Regions from separate parts of the Dermacoccus sp. Tok2021 genome, predicted to be linked through region 4. Evidence: riboswitches for the same ligand, from Rfam matches in the RefSeq annotation. Region 4 holds a riboswitch; each other region holds the start of a gene.
The links. Region 4 has a riboswitch for S-adenosylmethionine ahead of K9D12_RS00810 (bifunctional o-acetylhomoserine/o-acetylserine sulfhydrylase). Riboswitches for the same ligand answer to the same signal wherever they lie in the genome.
Positions count from the first base shown of each region.

Region 1 (4,493 bases), on a different contig from region 4:
CGCTTCCCCGATCCCGAACCAGACGATGAACAACGGAACCAGCCCCAGCAGGGGCAGAGTCCTGAGCATCTGCATCGGCGGATCGATAATCGCCTCACCGGTACGCGTCAGGCCCACCGGGAGCGCTGCACCCAAGGCAATGAGCGACCCCAGTGCGAATCCGAACCCGGCACGCTGCACCGAGACGCTGAGGGCAGTTGTGAGCGTGCCGTCGGAGATCAGCGACCCCAGCGTTGAGAGGACCCGGGATGGCGGTGCGAGAACGTCCTGCGGCAACCAACCGATGACACTCACGGATTGCCACACCGCGATGATTGCCAGCGGGCTCAGAGCCCGCACCTCCCAACTCGGCGGCTCGTGATCACTGCGGATGAGATTCCGCCGCCTCCTACGGCGCGCGTTGGAGCCAGCGCTGCCTAAGCGCACTCGGGCAGGCAAGGTGTCGTCGGCCGATCCCGGCGAAGCAACAGCTGCCGCCGTCGACGCCCGAGCTGTGCTGCTCGTCACGTTCATGAGTCACTCCTCATAGGTTTTCATTATGATTTGTCAAACATTTGCTTATGCAATTGCGGAAAGAATGCCGGCCAGGTCAGTGGCCACGACCTGGCCGGTGCAAACCCTCGAATTCGAGAAAGATCCTCAGCTCACGGCTCGGTCGTGCGAATGCTCTTCCGCCGGGACCGCCTCCACCCGTGGGCGCACCCCCTCACCGAACCAGTAGGCCTCCTCCAGGCACGGGTATCCGGACAACACGAAATCGTCAAAGCCGACGTCGCGGTACTGCCGAATCAGGTCTGCGACCTCAGCATGTGAACCGACCAGCGACGTTCCGGCTCCACCGCGCACCAGCCCCACGCCAGCCCAGAGCCCGGGGTAGATCTCCAAATCGGCAGTGGTCCCTCCGTTCAGCGCGAGCATGCGCCGCTGCCCTTCGGATTCCGACCGACGCAGCGCGTCCTGCTGACGTTCGATGAGTTCCGCGGGGATGCGCTTGAGTAGCCCTTCCGCGACCGCCCAGGCCTCGGCGGATGTGTCTCGGGAGATCGTGTGCAACCGAATACCGAATCGCACAGTGCGGCCCTGCCGGGCGGCCAGTTCGCGGACTCGGTCGATCTTCTCCTTGGCCTGTGCCGGCGGCTCCCCCCAGGTGAGGTACACGTCGGCGTGGCGGGCCGCGATCTCGAGTGCGGCTGGCGAAGATCCGCCGAAGAAGACCTCGGGACGCGGGGTCGGCGTCCGCGAGAGTCGCGCTTGTTCCACCACCAGGTGTTCGCCGCGATAGTCGAACGAATCCTCGCAATCCCACAACCGACTCACGACGTCGAGGAACTCTCCGGTCCGCGCATATCGGGCGTCCTTGCCGAGGAAGTCGCCGAACGCCCGCTGCTCGGACGATTCTCCCCCGGTGACGATGTTGACGTGGAGTCGACCGTCAGTGATGGTCTGGAAGGTGGTGGCCATTTGCGCTGCCAGAGTCGGCGAGACGGACCCTGGGCGGAAGGCGACGAGAAACTTCAGCCGCTCAGTGTGCTGGGAAAGCGCAGCGGCCATGAGCCAGGAGTCCTGGCACCACAGACCCGTTGGCGTCAGGACGGATTCGAAACCGTTGGCCTCCGCCGCCTGTGCCACCTGACGCAGGTAGCCCGCGGACGGTTCACGGGTTCGATCAGTGCCCTCGACCGCGGCCCCATGACCTCCAGAGACAATTCCACGCGAGTCGCCGGAGGTCGGTAGGAACCAGTGGAAGGTCGGCTGGTTCGTGGACGTGCTCATCATCGGACTCCGTTCGTCGTTCGTGACACTGAGGGCGAGACGCTGTGATGCGCTCCGTTGTGGTGGGCAAGCGGACCGCGATCTGCGACGTGCTCGGCGCTATCCACCTCGGCGACGATGAGGCAGCTGTCTCCCGCCTCATGGGCATCACGGACCGTGGCTGTCAATCGAGCTGCGACGTCCGTGAGTCGCGGCAGACCGGTCCTGTCCCACGACCAGAGACCGTCGTCCTGAAACCGGGCCTCACGCGGGCCGGCGAATCGGGTCATGAGCTGCCCTTGGTTCTCGTCGAGAAGGTGGAGGGCGACACGTCCGGTTCGCACGATTGAAGCCAGCGAGTGAGACGTGCGACTGATGTTGAAGGACACGAGGGGTGGGTCGACCGAAACCGAGTGGACAGACAAAGCGGTCAAGCCGACCGGCCCTGCCTCCCCGGCAGTCGTGATGACCCAGACGCTCGAGACCGCGCGGCGAAACACGGGACGAAGATCGGGCTTCACCACCGAGACAACGATCTCGGTGTGAGGTGGTGCTGTGGGCAACATGAAACTCATCTCTTGATCAGTGAGCGGGGAAGGGCGTCTAGCGCGCGTACGACGTACCGGGTCACATCGACAATCGGTGATCCGACCGGACGGCATCTCGGGCATGGGCGGGCTACGACCCGAGAGTCGAAAGTCGCGAGGGTCGCGCCCACGGAGGCGTTGAGATCGTCGTGCGTTCTTCAGCGACATGCACTGACGCGACGGCGCATCAAATCAACCGTCCGACGTCGGCAGGCACGAAAAGACGAAACGCGGTGTTCCGACATGAGAATCAACTCCATCGCTTCTGGCGTGAGCACCGTTCCGCGAGGGTCGGTTGCTGCGGCGTCGACGAGCCAGATCTCTCGGCCGCTCTGGATGGGATGAATGCAGTCAACTGGCTGGTCGCGCCACCCACAAGCAGAATCCACATACTGGGACACGACACCTGTATCGCAACTACCACCTCGGACGCCACACGGGACCGTCCGGGACACAAAAGTCCCAGCATCCCGATGATCCGGGATGCAGGGACTCCTCCATCAGGCTGGCGCCGCCGACCTGGCGACCTCAGCGACCGTGCTGCGTCAGCTCCCAGGCGTCCTCACTACCGTCACCGCCGTCGTGCCCGTCGTAGTACTGCTCGCCCGGTTCGTCGAGATCGCCCTGCGCCTGGGCGACGAGGTCGACCGGACCGCCGTCGGCGCCGCTGGCCACGGCATCGTCCGGAACGTCCTCGCCCTTGAGCAGCGCGAGCGTCATGGGGAGGTCGTCGGGCTTGACGAGGACGTCGCGCGCCTTCGACCCCTCGGACGGGCCGACGATTGCTCGCGACTCGAGCAGGTCCATGAGGCGACCGGCCTTGGCGAAGCCGACGCGCAGCTTGCGCTGCAGCATCGAGGTCGAACCGAACTGCGTCGTGATGACGAGCTCGGCCGCCTGCAGCAACACGTCGAGGTCGTCACCGATGTCCTCGTCGATCTCCTTCTTGGGCGCCGTCTGCTGAACGTCCTCGCGGTAGTTGGGCGCGAGCTGAGCCTTGACGTGCGCGACGACGCCGTGGATCTCCGACTCGTTGACCCACGCGCCCTGCACACGCATCGGCTTGCTCGCGCCCATCGGCAGGAAGAGCGCGTCACCCTGACCGAGGAGCTTCTCGGCGCCGGGCTGGTCGAGCACGACGCGGCTGTCGGCGAGCGACGACGTCGCGAACGCCAGACGCGACGGCACGTTGGCCTTGATGATGCCGGTGACGACATCGACCGACGGGCGCTGCGTCGCGAGGATGAGGTGGATACCGGCGGCACGCGCGAGCTGCGTGATGCGCTGGATCGAGGCCTCGACGTCACGCGGCGCGACGAGCATGAGGTCCGCCAACTCGTCGACGACGACGAGGAGGTACGGGTACGGCGCGAGCTTGCGCTTGCTGTCCGGCGGGAGGGTCACCTTGCCCGCACGCACGGCCTTGTTGAACTCGTCGATGTGCTTGTAGCCGAACGCGGCGAGGTCGTCGTAGCGCGCGTCCATCTCGCGCACGACCCACTCGAGAGCCTCGGCGGCCTTCTTCGGGTTCGTGATGATCGGCGTGATGAGGTGCGGGATGCCCTCGTACGCCGTCAGCTCGACGCGCTTGGGGTCGACGAGCACCATGCGCACCTCTTCGGGCGTGGCCCGCATGAGGAGTGAGGTGATCATCGAGTTGACGAAGCTCGACTTACCGGCACCGGTGGCACCGGCGACGAGCATGTGCGGCATCTTCGCGAGGTTGGCCACGACGTAGCCACCCTCGACGTCCTTACCGACACCCATGACCATCGGGTGGTGATTGTTGCGGGCCGCCTGGCTGCGCAGCACGTCACCGAGGCTGACAAGTTCCTTGTCGGCGTTCGGGATCTCGATACCGATGGCCTTCTTGCCCGGGATGGGCGACAGGATGCGCACGTCGGCGCTGGCCACGGCGTAGGCGATGTTCTTGCTCAGACCCGTGACGCGGTCGACCTTGACGCCGGGGCCGAGCTCGACCTCGTAACGCGTGACCGTCGGGCCGCGGGTGAAACCGGAGACGACGGCGTCGATGCCGAACTGGTCGAGCACCTCGGTGAGCGCGTCGACGACGCGGTCGTTCGCGGCCGAACGCTCCTTGGGCGGCGTGCCCTCCTCGAGGAGGGTCGACTCGGGCAGCGTGTACGTGATGTC
Region 1 is NZ_JAGTHU010000032.1:3,401-7,893, reverse strand. It holds gene K9D12_RS13835 (ABC transporter permease) at 1-513, opposite strand, end outside; gene K9D12_RS13830 (LLM class flavin-dependent oxidoreductase) at 640-1,773, opposite strand; gene K9D12_RS15390 (flavin reductase family protein) at 1,773-2,318, opposite strand; SAM riboswitch class I at 2,593-2,682, opposite strand; gene K9D12_RS13820 (DNA translocase FtsK) at 2,868-4,493, opposite strand, start outside.
Region 1: it holds a riboswitch for S-adenosylmethionine, as region 4 does, so the genes downstream of both, K9D12_RS15390 (flavin reductase family protein) here and K9D12_RS00810 (bifunctional o-acetylhomoserine/o-acetylserine sulfhydrylase) in region 4, are expected to answer to the same signal.

Region 2 (4,493 bases), on a different contig from region 4:
GCACCACAGGCGATCGTGATGAACAGGAACGGGAACAGCGAACCGGCGAAGACGGGGCCGTTGCCCTCCTTGCCGAACGACGTGATGGCCGGGATGTCGATGGACGGGCGCGCGATGACGATGCCCAGCGCGAGCAGCACGATCGTGCCGACCTTCATGAAGGTCGACAGGTAGTCACGCGGAGCGAGCAGCAGCCACACCGGAAGGACGGCGGCGGCGAAACCGTAGATGATGATGGCCCACGCGAGCGCCGTCGGCGAGAGCGTGAACAGGTCCTTGCCCCAGTCGGTGCCGGCAACCCAGCCACCGGCGACGATGGCAAGGAGCAGCAGGACGACGCCGATGCCCGAGACCTCGGAGACGGCACCCGGGCGCATGAAGCGCAAGTAGCAACCCATGAAGAGCGCGATCGGGATCGTCATCGCGAGCGAGAAGACACCCCAGGGCGACTCGGCAAGGGCGTTGACGACGACGAGGCCGAGCACCGCGATCAGGATGATCATGATCGCCATGACGGCGAACATCGCCGCCCAGCCACCGACGGGGCCGAGCGTGTCGCGCGCCATCTGGCCGAGGCTGCGACCGCCGCGGCGCGTGGAGATAGCGAGCACCATGTAGTCCTGCACGGCGCCCGCGAAGATCACACCGAAGATGATCCAGAGCGTGCCCGGCAGGTAACCCATCTGCGCGGCGAGCACGGGGCCGACGAGCGGGCCGGCGCCGGCGATGGCGGCGAAGTGGTGACCGAACAGCACGCGCCGGTCGGTCGGCATGAAGTCCTGGCCGTTCTCGAACTGCTCGGCCGGGGTGGCGAGGTCGTCGCGCGGGCGGATGACCTTGTACTGGATGAGGCGGCTGTACAGCATGTAGCCGATGACGTAGCTGCCGACGGCAGCCATGACGAACCAGATCGAGTTGACGTGCTCGCCGCGGACGAACGCGACCATCGTCCAGCCGATGGCGGCGATGACGGCCGCGACGGCGATGACGATCTTCTGACGTCCCGTGATCTGGCGGGGTAGGTCGACCGCGACCGGGGGCGTGTTCCCGTCGCGCTCGGGGGTTTTGGTGCTCGACGCGGGCACGGAGACCTCCCTTTTCGTGTGAGTGTGAGCAGGGCCACGTTATGCGGTGTCGGGTAGGTCACAGGGCTTTGACAACGCACGCGCAGGTCACACCTTCATCACGAATTTGGACGAACGTCACGCAGTGGGGCCGGTGGGGCGCGGCCCGTCGCCGAACCAGTAACGGCGGCTGTCTTCACGAACGTCCTCGAGCTGCCCGCCACAGGCCTCGATGACGGCGCGCGAGGCGCCGTTCGTCTGCGCGCAGCAGACGAGCACGGGGGCGATGTCGAGCGCGGCGGCTTCGGCGAGCCCGAGCTTCAGAGCCTCCTTCGCGATGCCGCGTCCGCGAGCGGCCGGCCGCACGGAGTAGCCGATGTGGCCGCCGAGTTCGTAGAGGAACTCGTTGAGCGCGTGACGCAGGGCGAGGTGACCGACGAGGGCGCCGTCGTCGACGATCCAGAAGTAGGAGCAGTGGACGAGGCCGGTGTGCGGCGGCCACATCGTGTTGCCCTGGCGGGCGCAGTCTTCGACGTAGGCGGCGAAGCCGTCGGGGGTGATGTCGACGTCGGTGCCCGCGAAGAAGCCCGATCCGTCCATGCCGCCCGCGCACACCCAGCGGTCGTCGCGCGAGTCGGTGGTGGCGTCGCGGAACTCGCGCAGCATGGCCGACCAGTCGTCGTAGCGCGCGGCGTCGGGGGCGATGAGTTCGATCATGTCGGTCATCTCATCACCCCCGACCGTGGGGCGTCGATCAGTTTTCGGTGCGCTTAGTGGGCGCGCAGGCCGTCGACGCCGCGGGGCTCGTCGCCGCGCACGGTGACGCGGTGCATGACGCGGGTGTTCGTGTAGTCGCGGTTGGCGTAGTGGGAGGTGGCGCGGTTGTCCCAGATGCCGACGTCGCCGGGCGCCCAGCGGTGACGGATCGTGTGCTCGGGCTGCGTGAGGTGGGCGTAGAGGGCGTCGAGGATGGCGCGCGACTCGGCGTCGGAGACGCCACTGACGTGGGAGGTGAAGCCGGGGTTGACGAACAGGCCGCGGCGGCCGGTCTCGGGGTGGACGCGGACGACGGGGTGTTCGACGGCGGGCAGTTCGGTGACGATCTCGCCCTCCCACTCGTGGCCGCCGTTCTTCTTGAGGAAGGCGCCCCACTCGCGGTTGCCGTCGTGGACGGCGAGCAGCTGGTCGGCGAGCGCCTTGAAGGGTGCGGAGAGGGAGTCGTAGGCGGCCTGGCTGTCGGCCCAGGACGTGTCGCCGCCGTAGGGCGGGAGCGTCACGGCGCGGAGGATGCTGATGGACGGCGGCCGCTTCATGAAGGTGACGTCGGTGTGCCAGACGTCGGAGAAGGAGAACTCGGGGTCGCTCGAGTCGATGTTGTAGATCTCGCTGCGCTCGTGGTTGCCGGCGACGGGGTGGCCGGGCGTCAGGTCGCCGAGGAGGTTGCCGAGGCGTACCTGGGCGTCGTCGTCGAAGCCGTGCTGATCGCGGAAGAAGAGCACCTTGTGGGCGAGCAGGGCGCGGCGGATGTCGAAGGCCGCGATCTCGTCGATGGACGCCAGGTCGATGCCGTGGATGACGGCGCCCAGGGCCGGGCCGAGGCGCTCGATGCGCAGTCCGGGCGTCGTGGCGGGAGCGTGGGTGGCGAGAAGTGTCATGACAACCTCTTTGTTCGTTGCGCTTGCGCAGACGCCGGGCGGCGACGCGCCAGGTCGTTACTCGGGGCACCCCACCGCAGCGGAGGGTTGCCGTCCGGCCAGCCGAGACTTATCGCCGGAACTCGAGACCCAGACATAAGTTAACCCACACGGTTACCAAACTCATGGTTATGACTAGCCAGTGTCCACATCCTGGCCTCGTCCGCCCGCGGCGTGATGTCGCAAGGTCCCGATGTGCGCGGCATTTCCCGCACAGGCGGCTCCCTTCCCCACCGGTTCACACTGCCGAAGGCGCCCCGGCACACCGTCCGCCAGGACGCGCCCACCTTGGCGGGTGGCCGTGCTGCAGGCGATCTCGGGGCCACCGGCCGTCCTGTAGCGTCGGAGACAAACCATGACGTGGCAATGAAGGAGCACCGATGAGCCTTGCGAAGAACGCGACCGCCCTGCTGTCCAAACTGCCCGATCAGACCGCTGCCTTTCTGGCGGACGGCTACCTGTTCCAGGAGCGCCTGCGCAAGGCCGAGGGTCGTAGCCCCGGGGACGCGCGACCGCTCGCCACCCGCCTGCTCGGACGCCCCGCGCTGATCGTGCGCGGCAAGGAGGGCGTCGACCTGTTCTACGACACCTCGCGCATGAAGCGTGACGGCGCGATGCCATTGCCGGTGCGCGGGCCGCTGTTCGGTAAGGGCGCGGTGCACGGTCTCGATGACGAGGAGCACCGTCACCGCAAGGCCATGCTCATGCGCATCACCTACGACGACGCTCAGGTTCGCCGCTTCATGCCGATTCTCGAGGATGAGATGCGCAAGACGCTCGCGCGCTGGGAGCAGGAGCCGGGAACCGTCTACGACGGAAGCGTCATCACGTATGGGCGTGCCGCCCTGCGGTGGGCGGGCGTTCCCGGTAGCGAGGAGGAACTCGACACGTGGGCGCAGCGTCTCGGCCAGATCGTCGAGGGCTTCGGGCGCAAGAGCCCCGCGCACGTCGAGGCGTGGATCAACCGTCGTCGGTGCGACGCGTGGGCGGCCGACCTCGTGGCGCGCACCCGACGAGGTGAGATCACGCCCGAACCCGGCACCGCGCTGCACGAGGTCGCGAACGCGACGAACCTCGACGGCTCACCGCTCGACGAGCACACCGCTGGGGTCGAGTTGCAGAACACGACGCGTCCGACCATCGCCGTCGCGCGTTTCGCAGCCTTCGCCGCTCGCGCACTCGTCGAGCACCCCGAGTACCGCGAGCGCATCGCCGACGAGGTGGCATCGAGCGGCACGCTGCTGGAGAACCCGACGGCCGTCGCCTTCGCCCAGGAGGTGCGCCGCGTCTCCCCGTTCGTGCCGATGCTGCCGGCCTTCGCCCGTGACTCCTTCGAATGGGGAGGCCAGAAGATCCGTCGCGGCCAGCGCGTGCTCATCGACATCCTCGGCACGAACAACGACCCGCACGAGTGGGACTCGCCCGAGGAGTTCCGCCCCGAACGCTTCACCGGTGTCGACGCGGAGAAGATCCAGAGCTTCATCCCTCAGGGCGGTGGCGACGTCGCCACCGGGCACCGCTGCCCCGGCGAGAAGATCGCGGTGACCGCGCTGTCGGTGACGGTTGCCGGGCTGTGCACCCCGGGTGTGGAGATCGATCCGAAGGGCCTCGACTTCAAGTGGACCCAGTTGCCGACGCTGCCCGGTAGCGGCGCCCGGGTGCGGGTGAAGCGCGCCTGATCGTCGTGTTTCCGTGAGGTCGGGGGCATGACAAGCGCTGGACCTCATGAAAACGG
Region 2 is NZ_JAGTHU010000022.1:34,229-38,721, reverse strand. It holds gene K9D12_RS12245 (carbon starvation CstA family protein) at 1-1,085, opposite strand, end outside; gene K9D12_RS12240 (GNAT family N-acetyltransferase) at 1,203-1,790, opposite strand; gene K9D12_RS12235 (TauD/TfdA family dioxygenase) at 1,835-2,719, opposite strand; SAM riboswitch class IV at 2,734-2,849, opposite strand; gene K9D12_RS12230 (cytochrome P450) at 3,139-4,437, shown strand.
Region 2: it holds a riboswitch for S-adenosylmethionine, as region 4 does, so the genes downstream of both, K9D12_RS12235 (TauD/TfdA family dioxygenase) here and K9D12_RS00810 (bifunctional o-acetylhomoserine/o-acetylserine sulfhydrylase) in region 4, are expected to answer to the same signal.

Region 3 (4,493 bases), on a different contig from region 4:
CGTGGACGGTGGCGACCTGGGCGAGGTCGGTCAGCACCTGCGTGACGGTGACGTCGTCACCGCGCAGGGCCAGGGTCAACGTCGTGAGGTTCGCTTCCTTGAGGGGCGTGAGGCCACCGTGGACGATCTCCGGTTCGACACCGCGGGCGCCGGTGGAGGCGAGAACCCTTCCGAATCCAGCGGAGTCGTGGACGGTTGCCGTGACGAGGCGTCCGCTCACCCTCTCGCGCAGCCGCGCGATCTCGCGGGCGTCGGGCACGTTGCGCAGCGTCGCGTCGACGAGCCGCCGCGTGGCTGACGATGTCGGTGCGCCGAGCACCTGCTCGGTCGGCCCGGATTCGACGAGGCGGCCGTGTTCGAGGACCACGACGTCGTCGGCCAGTTCACGCACGACGTCCATCTCGTGCGTGATGACGACGATCGTCACGCCGAGCTCATCGTTGACGCGGCGCAGGAGGGCGAGGACGTCCTTCGTCGTGTCGGGGTCGAGGGCGGAGGTCGACTCGTCGGCGAGCAGGATCTCCGGGTTCGTGGCCAGGGCGCGGGCGATGCCGACGCGCTGCTTCTGGCCGCCGGACAGCTCGTCAGGATAGGCCCAGGCCTTCTCCGTCAGACCGACGAAGTGGAGCAGTTCGGTGACTCGCGCCTCCTGCTTGTCCTTGTCCCAACCGGCGACCTCGAGCGGATAGGCGACGTTGGCGTACACCGTGCGCGAGCGGATGAGATTGAACTGCTGGAACACCATGCCGATGCGGGCCCGCAGAGCTCGGACCTGCTTTGCTCCCAGACCCGCCAGATCGACGCCGTCGACCTCGACGGAGCCGGTCGTCGGGGTCTCGAGCGCGTTGATGAGCCGCACGAGGGTGCTCTTGCCTGCACCGGAGAACCCGATGACGGCGAGGACGCGGCCGGTAGCGACGTCGAGGTCGATCTCCTGCAGCGCGGTGACGTTCTTCTTGCCGCGCACGAAGGTCTTGCTCACGCCGCGCAGCCGGACCGCCGGCGCGTTCTCGGGTCGGGCCGGGGGAGTGGGGGTCACTTCTTGGCCTTGATCTGCGACTCGATGCGGGTGAGGATGCCGCGCACGTCCGCGACGGAACGCTTCACCTCGTACTGGGTTCCCTTGGTGCGCTTGGAGATGAGGTCCTGCACCGACTTCTCGTGGTACGCCTGGACGAACTTCGCGTACGTCGGGTTGTCGGCGTCCTTCTTGCGGGCCACGATGACGTTGATGTACGGCTCCGAGGACTTCGCCTTGGGGTCGTCCTTGAACAGCGCCTTGCTCGGGTCGAGGTTCGCGTCGGCGGCGAAGTTGTTGTTGACCACGGCGCCCTCGACGGAGGGCAGGGCGGCTGCGGTCTGGGCAGCGTCGACGGGCGTGACGCCGACCTTCGACTTCGCGGCGTCGATCTCGGCGGGCGTCGACAGGGAGTTGCCCCCGCCCTTGAGCGTGAGCAGACCGGCGCTCTGCAGGAGCAGGAGGGCGCGTGCCTGGTTCGTCGCGTCGTTCGGGATGGCGACCTTGCCGCCGTCGGCGAACTCGTTCACCGTGGTGTGCTTCTTCGAGTACAGCGACAGCGGCACGATGTAGGTGGAGCCGACCGGCGTCAGGGTGTCGTTCTTCGCGGCGTTGTAGTCGGCGAGGAACTGCAGGTGCTGGAACTGGTTGACGTCGACCTGGCCCTGGGAGAGCGCCGGGTTGGCCTGCGTGTAGTCGGTGAAGTTGACCGGCTGGATGTCGAGGCCGTACTTCTCCTTGCCGACCTTGACCAGTTCGGTCCAGTACGGGTCGGACGCTTCGGTGGTACCGACGGTAATCTTCGTCAGCTTCTCGTCGTCGCTACCCGTGAAGGCCTTGATGCCGAAGCCTGCGGCGAGCGCGACGACGAGGACGCCTGCGCCGATGGCCGCGTACTTGGGGCCGTTGCTCTTCGGCTTCTCGGGCAGGGCCTGGACGGCCGGGCTGGCTCCGGGGGTGGTGGAGTTGGTGTTCTCGGACATGGTGATGCCTTCCTCGAAGGGGCGTGCGAGGCGCCGGTGGGGTGGGCGGCGACGACCGCCCGACGATGGGTGCGGTCAGTGCTTGGGGCGCGCGAACGCGGCGTCGTGCGTGTGCGGTCGCGCGGTGGGGGCCTGGGTGGGGCGATGCGTGTGCTGCATGTGATCTCCCGGGATCGGGCGCACCGGTACGAGGCCCTCGAAAGGGATGTGTTCCGGGTGCGGAACGTGCTTGCCGCGCGGTTGACGCGGCCGTGTCATCACCTGGAGCACCCCGCCACGTTCGTGAGGGTTGCCGTCCGACCAGCCAGGGCTTTGCATCGGATCTCTTGACCGGCATCACATTAGAGGCGCCGCGAGAAGCCCGTCAAATCAAGTGATCTGGGCCACTCTGTGTCACCGCTGGGCCGAGTTTCCTGCGGTTGGGTAGTCGCCGCCTCGACCCAACGGCAGGAAAGTCTGCCCAGTGGAGAGATGCGCTGACGCCGTGCTCTCCCCGTGGGCTGGAGTCACTAGGGGCGGAGCGTGGACTCCACGGGGTCGAGGTACCCCGAGCTCGCGCTTATTTGCTCGGCGGAAGAACGTCGGTCTGCGCGGGGAGGTCGGCCACGCCGACCGGGCACGTCACGCCCTTGTAGCCGTGATTGCAGTACCCGCCTGGATTTTTCGCGAGGTACTGCTGGTGGTAGCCCTCGGCCGGCCAGAACTTTCCGGCTTCGTCGGCGGGCTTCATCTCCGTCGTGATGGCGCCGCGGCCCGCGTCGGTCAGCGCATCCTGGAACGCTTCCGCGGTGCGACGCGTAGCGGTCTCCTGCTCGGGCGTCGTCCAGTAGACCGCAGAGCGGTACTGCGTGCCGATGTCATTGCCCTGACGGTTGGCCGTCGTCGGGTCATGGTTCTCCCAGAACGCCTTGAGCAGCTGGGCCGGGGAGACCTTCTCCGGGTCGTACGCGATCTGGACGGCCTCGGTGTGGCCCGTCGTGCCCGTGCAGACGTCCTCGTACGAGGGGTTCTCACGGTCGCCACCCATGTAGCCGACGGCCGTCGAGACGACCCCCGGGATCTGCCATAAGATGCGCTCCGCACCCCAGAAACATCCCATCGCGACGTACAGCGTCTCGGTCTTGTCCGGCCACCCGCCGAGCAGTGGCGTGCCGAGAACGTCGTGCACGGCAGCGACGTCGACCGGGGCGGAATCCTGACGGGTGAACCACATGGGGCGTTCCTTTCACTGGAGTCGCTGTGTTCAACGCAGGCGTGTCCGAGAGGATTCCGAACTCGCGGAGCAACCGCGTGAACGGCGCGCGTCAGTCGACGAGCGGCGGCACTTCGAGCGGGATGGGGCGCAGTAGCCTCGCGCGGATCTCGACCATCGTCTGCGCGTCCGTGTCGAGCGCGACGTCCTCGGAAAGCGTTGGCACCCAAGGCGGCACGGCCCGCTTGTCGCCGTCGTTGTCAAGGCCGACAAGCACCATCGTGCACTCGGTCGTGAGGTTCAGTTCGCCCGTGCGCGGGTTGCCCGAGCGCACTCGCGCCGACACGTGCATGCTCGACGTGCCCGTGTGGATGAGCCGCGCCTGCACCTCGACGAGGTCGCGGACGTGCAACGGCTGGTGGAAGCGCACGCCGCCCGCGTACACGGCCACCGCCGAACCCTGGTTCCAGCGCTCCGCAACGAGGGTTGTCGCCTCGTCGATCCACTCCATGACGACGCCGCCGTGCACGTTGCCGCCCCAGTTGACGGTCGTCGGTGCCGCGAGGAAGCGCAGCGTCTCGCGGCACGACTCCGTCGCGTCCCGTGTAACTCTGCTTCACCATGTCGGCTTCGATGCGGGTGCGCACGTCGGTGAGGGTGACGGCGCGCTCCTGCTGGTCGCGTTCCCACTCGTCCTGCGGCGTGAACGTCGGGACAGGTGTGGGCTTCCGGTCGTCGTCGACCGCGACGAAGATGAGCAGGCACTGTGTGTTGACGCGCAGCTCGCCCTGACGCGGGTCGCCGGACGAAACGGTCGCGACGATGCGCATCGACGTGCGTCCGGTGTGGACGACACGCGACTGCACCTCGACGATGTGGCCCACCTCGACGGGGCGGGTGAAGCGCACATTGCCGACGTAGGCCGTCACGCAGTAGTGCCCGCTCCACGCCGCGGCACAGGCGTACGCGGACTTGTCGATCCACTCGAGCATCCGGCCGGCACCGACGCGCCCGCGCACGTTGGCATCCATCGGTGCGGCCATGAAACGCAGGGTGATGTGGCGTCGGGTTCCGGGCCTGCCGTCGATCGTAGGGCCGGTACCGCCGGAAATTCACTTGTCGGGCGCGCGGTTGCTGGCGTTCCATGACTGGCATGAACACGGTGCGCATCGAACGGATCACCCCTGAACACCCGCAGTTCGAGGAGTGGGCGACCGTCTTCGTCACGGCCGGGCGCCGCCAGTGGGGGCGCGACACGACTGCCTACCCGCCGAACGAACTCGCACAGATGTGGGAGTCC
Region 3 is NZ_JAGTHU010000031.1:13,927-18,419, reverse strand. It holds gene K9D12_RS13795 (methionine ABC transporter ATP-binding protein) at 1-991, opposite strand, end outside; gene K9D12_RS13790 (MetQ/NlpA family ABC transporter substrate-binding protein) at 1,036-2,001, opposite strand; SAM riboswitch class IV at 2,222-2,333, opposite strand; gene msrA (peptide-methionine (S)-S-oxide reductase MsrA) at 2,561-3,214, opposite strand; gene K9D12_RS15385 (acyl-CoA thioesterase) at 3,306-3,704, opposite strand; partial or broken gene K9D12_RS15380 (hotdog domain-containing protein) at 4,042-4,185, opposite strand; gene K9D12_RS13775 (hypothetical protein) at 4,338-4,493, shown strand, end outside.
Region 3: it holds a riboswitch for S-adenosylmethionine, as region 4 does, so the genes downstream of both, K9D12_RS13790 (MetQ/NlpA family ABC transporter substrate-binding protein) here and K9D12_RS00810 (bifunctional o-acetylhomoserine/o-acetylserine sulfhydrylase) in region 4, are expected to answer to the same signal.

Region 4 (4,493 bases):
AGTTCGGTTCGATCGAGCGCTTCCTTGGTGTGCTCGTCGAGCATTACGCGGGGCAGTTCCCGGCGTGGCTCGCACCGGTTCAGGTGCTCGGGGTTCCGGTCGCGGAGGAGTACTACGACTACCTCGGCGAGGTGGGCGAGAAGCTGCGTCGGGCCGGCGTACGCGTCGAGATCGACACGAGCGACGACCGCTTCCCGAAGAAGATCCGCAACGCCTCGAAGTCGAAAGCGCCGTTCATCCTCATCGCCGGCGAGGAGGACCGCGACAACGGAGCCGTGAGCTTCCGTTACCGCGACGGCTCGCAGAAGAACGGCGTGCCGGTCGACGAGGCCGTGGCCGAGATCGCCGCGTACATCGCCTCGCGCAACAACACGTCGCCCACGGCGGCCGAGGCACCTGCCGAGGCCTGATCCACATACGACGAAGCCGCCGCCCCGATTTGGGGTGGCGGCTTCGTCGTAGTCTCCGCGGTGCGGGCGATCAGGCGGAGGCAGCCTTCGCGGCTGCGAAGCCCTTGTCGAGGTCGGCGATGATGTCGTTCGCGTTCTCGATGCCGACCGACAGGCGCACGAGGCCGGGCGTGACGCCGGCGCCGCGGCGGTCGTCGTCACTGCCCTGGCTGTGCGTCGTCGTCGCCGGGTGGATGGCGAGCGAGCGGACGTCACCGATGTTGGCCACGTGCGAGTGCAGCTCGAGGGCGTCGACGAACGCCTTGCCCGCGTCGATGCCGCCGGCGATCTCGAAGGAGAACACTGCACCGGAACCGGTGGGCAGGTAGCGGTCGGCCAGCTCCTTGTACGGGCTGTCGTCCTTCGAGGCGTAGAAGACCTTTTCGACCTGCGCGTGCTCGCTCAGGTAAGCGACGACCTTCTCCGCGTTCTCCACGTGACGCTCGACGCGCAGCGACAGCGTCTCGAGGCCCTGCGCGATGAGGAAGGCGTTGAACGGCGACACGGCGGAGCCGAGGTCGCGCAGCAGTTCGACGCGCGCCTTGAGAATGAATGCGAGGTTCGCGCCGAGCGCCGAACCGACGCCGAGATCGCGGGCGAAAACGAGGCCGTGGTAGCTCTCGCTCGGCTCGTTGAACTGCGGGAACTTCTCCGGCTCCTTGGCGTAGTCGAACGTTCCGGCGTCCACGAGCACGCCGGCGATCGACGTGCCGTGGCCGCCGAGGTACTTCGTCGCCGAGTGGATGACGACGTCCGCGCCGTGCTCGATCGGGCGCAGCAGGTACGGCGTCGCGACGGTGTTGTCGACGAACAGCGGCAGGCCGGCGTCGTGGGCGACAGCGGCAACACCCGCGACGTCGAGGACCTTCTGGTCGGGGTTGCTCAGCGTCTCACCGAAGAGGAGCTTGGTGTTCGGTCGGATGGCGTTCTTCCACGCGTCGAGGTCACCGATGTCCTCGACGAAGGTGGTCTCCACACCGAGACGCTTGAGCGTGTACTTGAGCAGGTTGTACGTACCGCCGTAGAGAGCGGGCGACGCGACGACGTGGTCGCCTGCCTGCGCGACGTTGAGGATGGCGAACGTCGTCGCGGCCTGGCCGGAGGCCAGCAGCAGGGCGCCGACGCCACCCTCGAGCGCCGCGATGCGCTCCTCGACGGCCTGCGACGTCGGGTTGCCGATGCGGGTGTAGATGGGGCCGAGGTCGGACAGGCCGAAGCGGTTGGCCGCCGTCTCGGCGGAGTCGAAGACGAACGAGGTCGTCTGGTAGATCGGCAGCGCGCGCGATCCGGTGTCCCCGTCCGGCACCTGGCCGGCGTGGATCTGCTTGGTCTCGAAAGCCCAGTCCTGAGCGCTCATGACAACTCCTCGAAAGGTCGCTACCCGTGCGCGAACCTCGCACGCGGGGTGCGCCGGAAGCTCTGCTTCCGCGCTTGCCCGGGCGTATCCGACGCCGGGCCAGGTCGTCACCCGGAGCACCCCGCCGCGGTGGGAGGGTTGCCGGCCAGCAAACCGGGGTTTGACGCTGGCGCTCGTGACCTGGTCCGAGGATATCCCGGGCGGTATCGAGGGGCGGGACTCGTGTCTCACATCGTGGTTTGCCGTGCGGCGCGGGGCGTTTGCCGAAGGGTCAAGCCGTGGTTGACTGGCGCCATGACGATCACCATCGCCCGGGCCAGGCGTGACGACGCCTTCGCCTGTGCAGCGCTTCGGTTGCGCTCGGACCTCGAGGAGGGGCACCTGAATCGGGCCGGTTTCGTGACCGAGTACGCGGACGACTTCCTCTCGGCCTTCGACGAGGTACCCACGTGGATCGCCACCCGTTCCGACGGCACCGTCGTCGGCATCGTGCAGTGCGCCCTCGTCCACCGGATGCCGACGCTCGCGCGCGGCGCCAAGCCGTGGTTGTACGTCGCGTTCGTCTTCGTCGTGCCCGACGAGCGTGGCGCGGGACTCGGCGAACGCATGCTCCGCACCGTCGACGCCTGGGCGGACGCGCGCGGCGTCGAGCGGATGCTGCTCAACACGCGTCCGAAGGCGCGCCCGTTGTACGAGCGTCTCGGACTCGGTGCCCCGGAGGAGCGACACATGCACCGCGACGCACCGTTCGCGGCCACGAAGGAGCAGCGATGAGCGACATCATCTGGGCCCTCGACCAGCGCGAGCGCTGCATCGCCTGCCCGTCGAAGCCGGCGGCGAACGCCGTCGTGCTCTACCTCGGTGAGGACGGCTCGCTGCCGCGCGAGAGCGTCGGATCGCTGGCCGAACGTGGCGTCATGGCCGCGGGCGTCGTGTGGGCGGGTGTGACAGCGGAACTCACCGACGACGACTGGCTCGACCTCGAGGACGCCGCAAGCGGCCTCGGCGGACTCGCGAGCGCCGTCGCCGTCGTGGGTGAAGGCGATGCCGCAGCCGTCGCACAGAAAGTGGCAGAGCGCGTGGGCGGCCTGGCCCACGCGGGCGCTGCGAGCGACGAGCGGCTCGTGGAGAAACTCGCCGAGATCGCTCCGGTCTGACCCGGCGCGCGGGTTTCCCTAGGATGGGGCGCATGGTCACGCAGAACGAGGACTTCACTCCCGAGCACGCCGAGTCCGAGCACGACTTCGCGGGGGAGCCCGACGGGTTCGGCCGACTGTGGACGCCTCACCGCATGGCCTACATCGAGGCCGACCGCCCCTCGAGGGACGCCGGCGACGGCTGTCCGTTCTGCGCGGCGCCGGGCAAGGACGACGCCGAGGGCCTCATCGTGCACCGCGGTGAGCACTGCTTCGTCGTGATGAACCTCTTCCCGTACAACCCGGGCCACCTGCTCGTGTGCCCCTACCGTCACGTGCCGCACTACATCGACCTCACGGACGCGGAGACCGAGGAGTTCACGAAGCTGACGAAGCAGGGCATTCGCGCGCTCAAGGCGGCGTCGAACCCGGCCGGATTCAACCTCGGCATGAACCAGGGCGATGTCGCGGGCGCCGGCGTGGCTGCGCACCTGCATCAGCACATCGTGCCCCGCTGGGGTGGCGACATGAACTTCATGCCGATCGTCGGCCAGACGAAGGCTCTCCCGGTGCTTCTCGAGGACAGCCGTCAGCGCATCGCGGCGTCCTGGCCAACCGACTGACGGCCTCGACCTCGCGGGGCGTGCGGCTCGTGAACGCGGGGTGAGATGTGACTCGTCCGGCGCGGCGCGCACCTCGGCTCGACGTATCGAACCGCTACAGTTGAGTCACCATGCTGAACAAGTACGCGCGCGCCTTCTTCTCCGCGATCTTCCGCCCCCTGGCGCAGCTGCTCCTGCGCCTCGGCATCAGCCCTGACGTCGTCACGATCGTCGGCACGCTCGGTGTCTCGTTCGGCGCGCTGTGGTTCTACCCGCGCGGCGAGTTCCTCGTCGGCACGCTGTTCATCACGGCCTTCGTCTTCTCCGACATGCTCGACGGCAACATGGCCCGCCTGTCGGGTCGCTCGTCGGTGTGGGGCGCCTACCTCGACTCCACGCTCGACCGCGTCGGTGACGCCGCCATCTTCGGTGGCCTCGTGCTCTACTTCGCCGGCCAGGGCGACAACTTCCTCATGGCATGCCTCGCGCTCGCCTGTCTCGTGCTCGGTTCCGTCGTCTCGTACGCCAAGGCTCGCGCCGAGGGTCTCGGTATGGAGGCGAACGTCGGCATCGCGGAACGCGCCGACCGTCTCGTCGCGGTTCTCGTCACCACCGGCCTCACGGGCCTGTTCGACCTGCCGTACATCGTCCTGACGATCGTGCTCGCCCTGCTCGCGGTGGCCTCGTTCATCACCGTGCTGCAGCGCATGCTCATGGTGCGTCGCCAGGCGCTCGGCAAGGCTCTCGCGAACTGATGGCTCGGCCCGCTCCCTACCGCAAGCGAGCGCAGGACGCCGCCACCGTTCTCGCCTTCAAGGCCGGATGGCGTGCCGTGCGCGCCCTGCCCGAGCCGGCTGCGTACGCGCTCTTCGAGAAGATCGCGGACGTCCTTCACCGTCGCGGCGGCAAGGACGTCGAGCGGATGCGCTCGAACTACGCCCGGGTCCGC
Region 4 is NZ_JAGTHU010000001.1:178,197-182,689, forward strand. It holds gene thrS (threonine--tRNA ligase) at 1-410, shown strand, start outside; gene K9D12_RS00810 (bifunctional o-acetylhomoserine/o-acetylserine sulfhydrylase) at 481-1,806, opposite strand; SAM riboswitch class IV at 1,872-1,987, opposite strand; gene K9D12_RS00815 (GNAT family N-acetyltransferase) at 2,101-2,580, shown strand; gene K9D12_RS00820 (hypothetical protein) at 2,577-2,963, shown strand; gene K9D12_RS00825 (HIT domain-containing protein) at 2,996-3,565, shown strand; gene pgsA (phosphatidylinositol phosphate synthase) at 3,676-4,299, shown strand; gene K9D12_RS00835 (phosphatidylinositol mannoside acyltransferase) at 4,299-4,493, shown strand, end outside.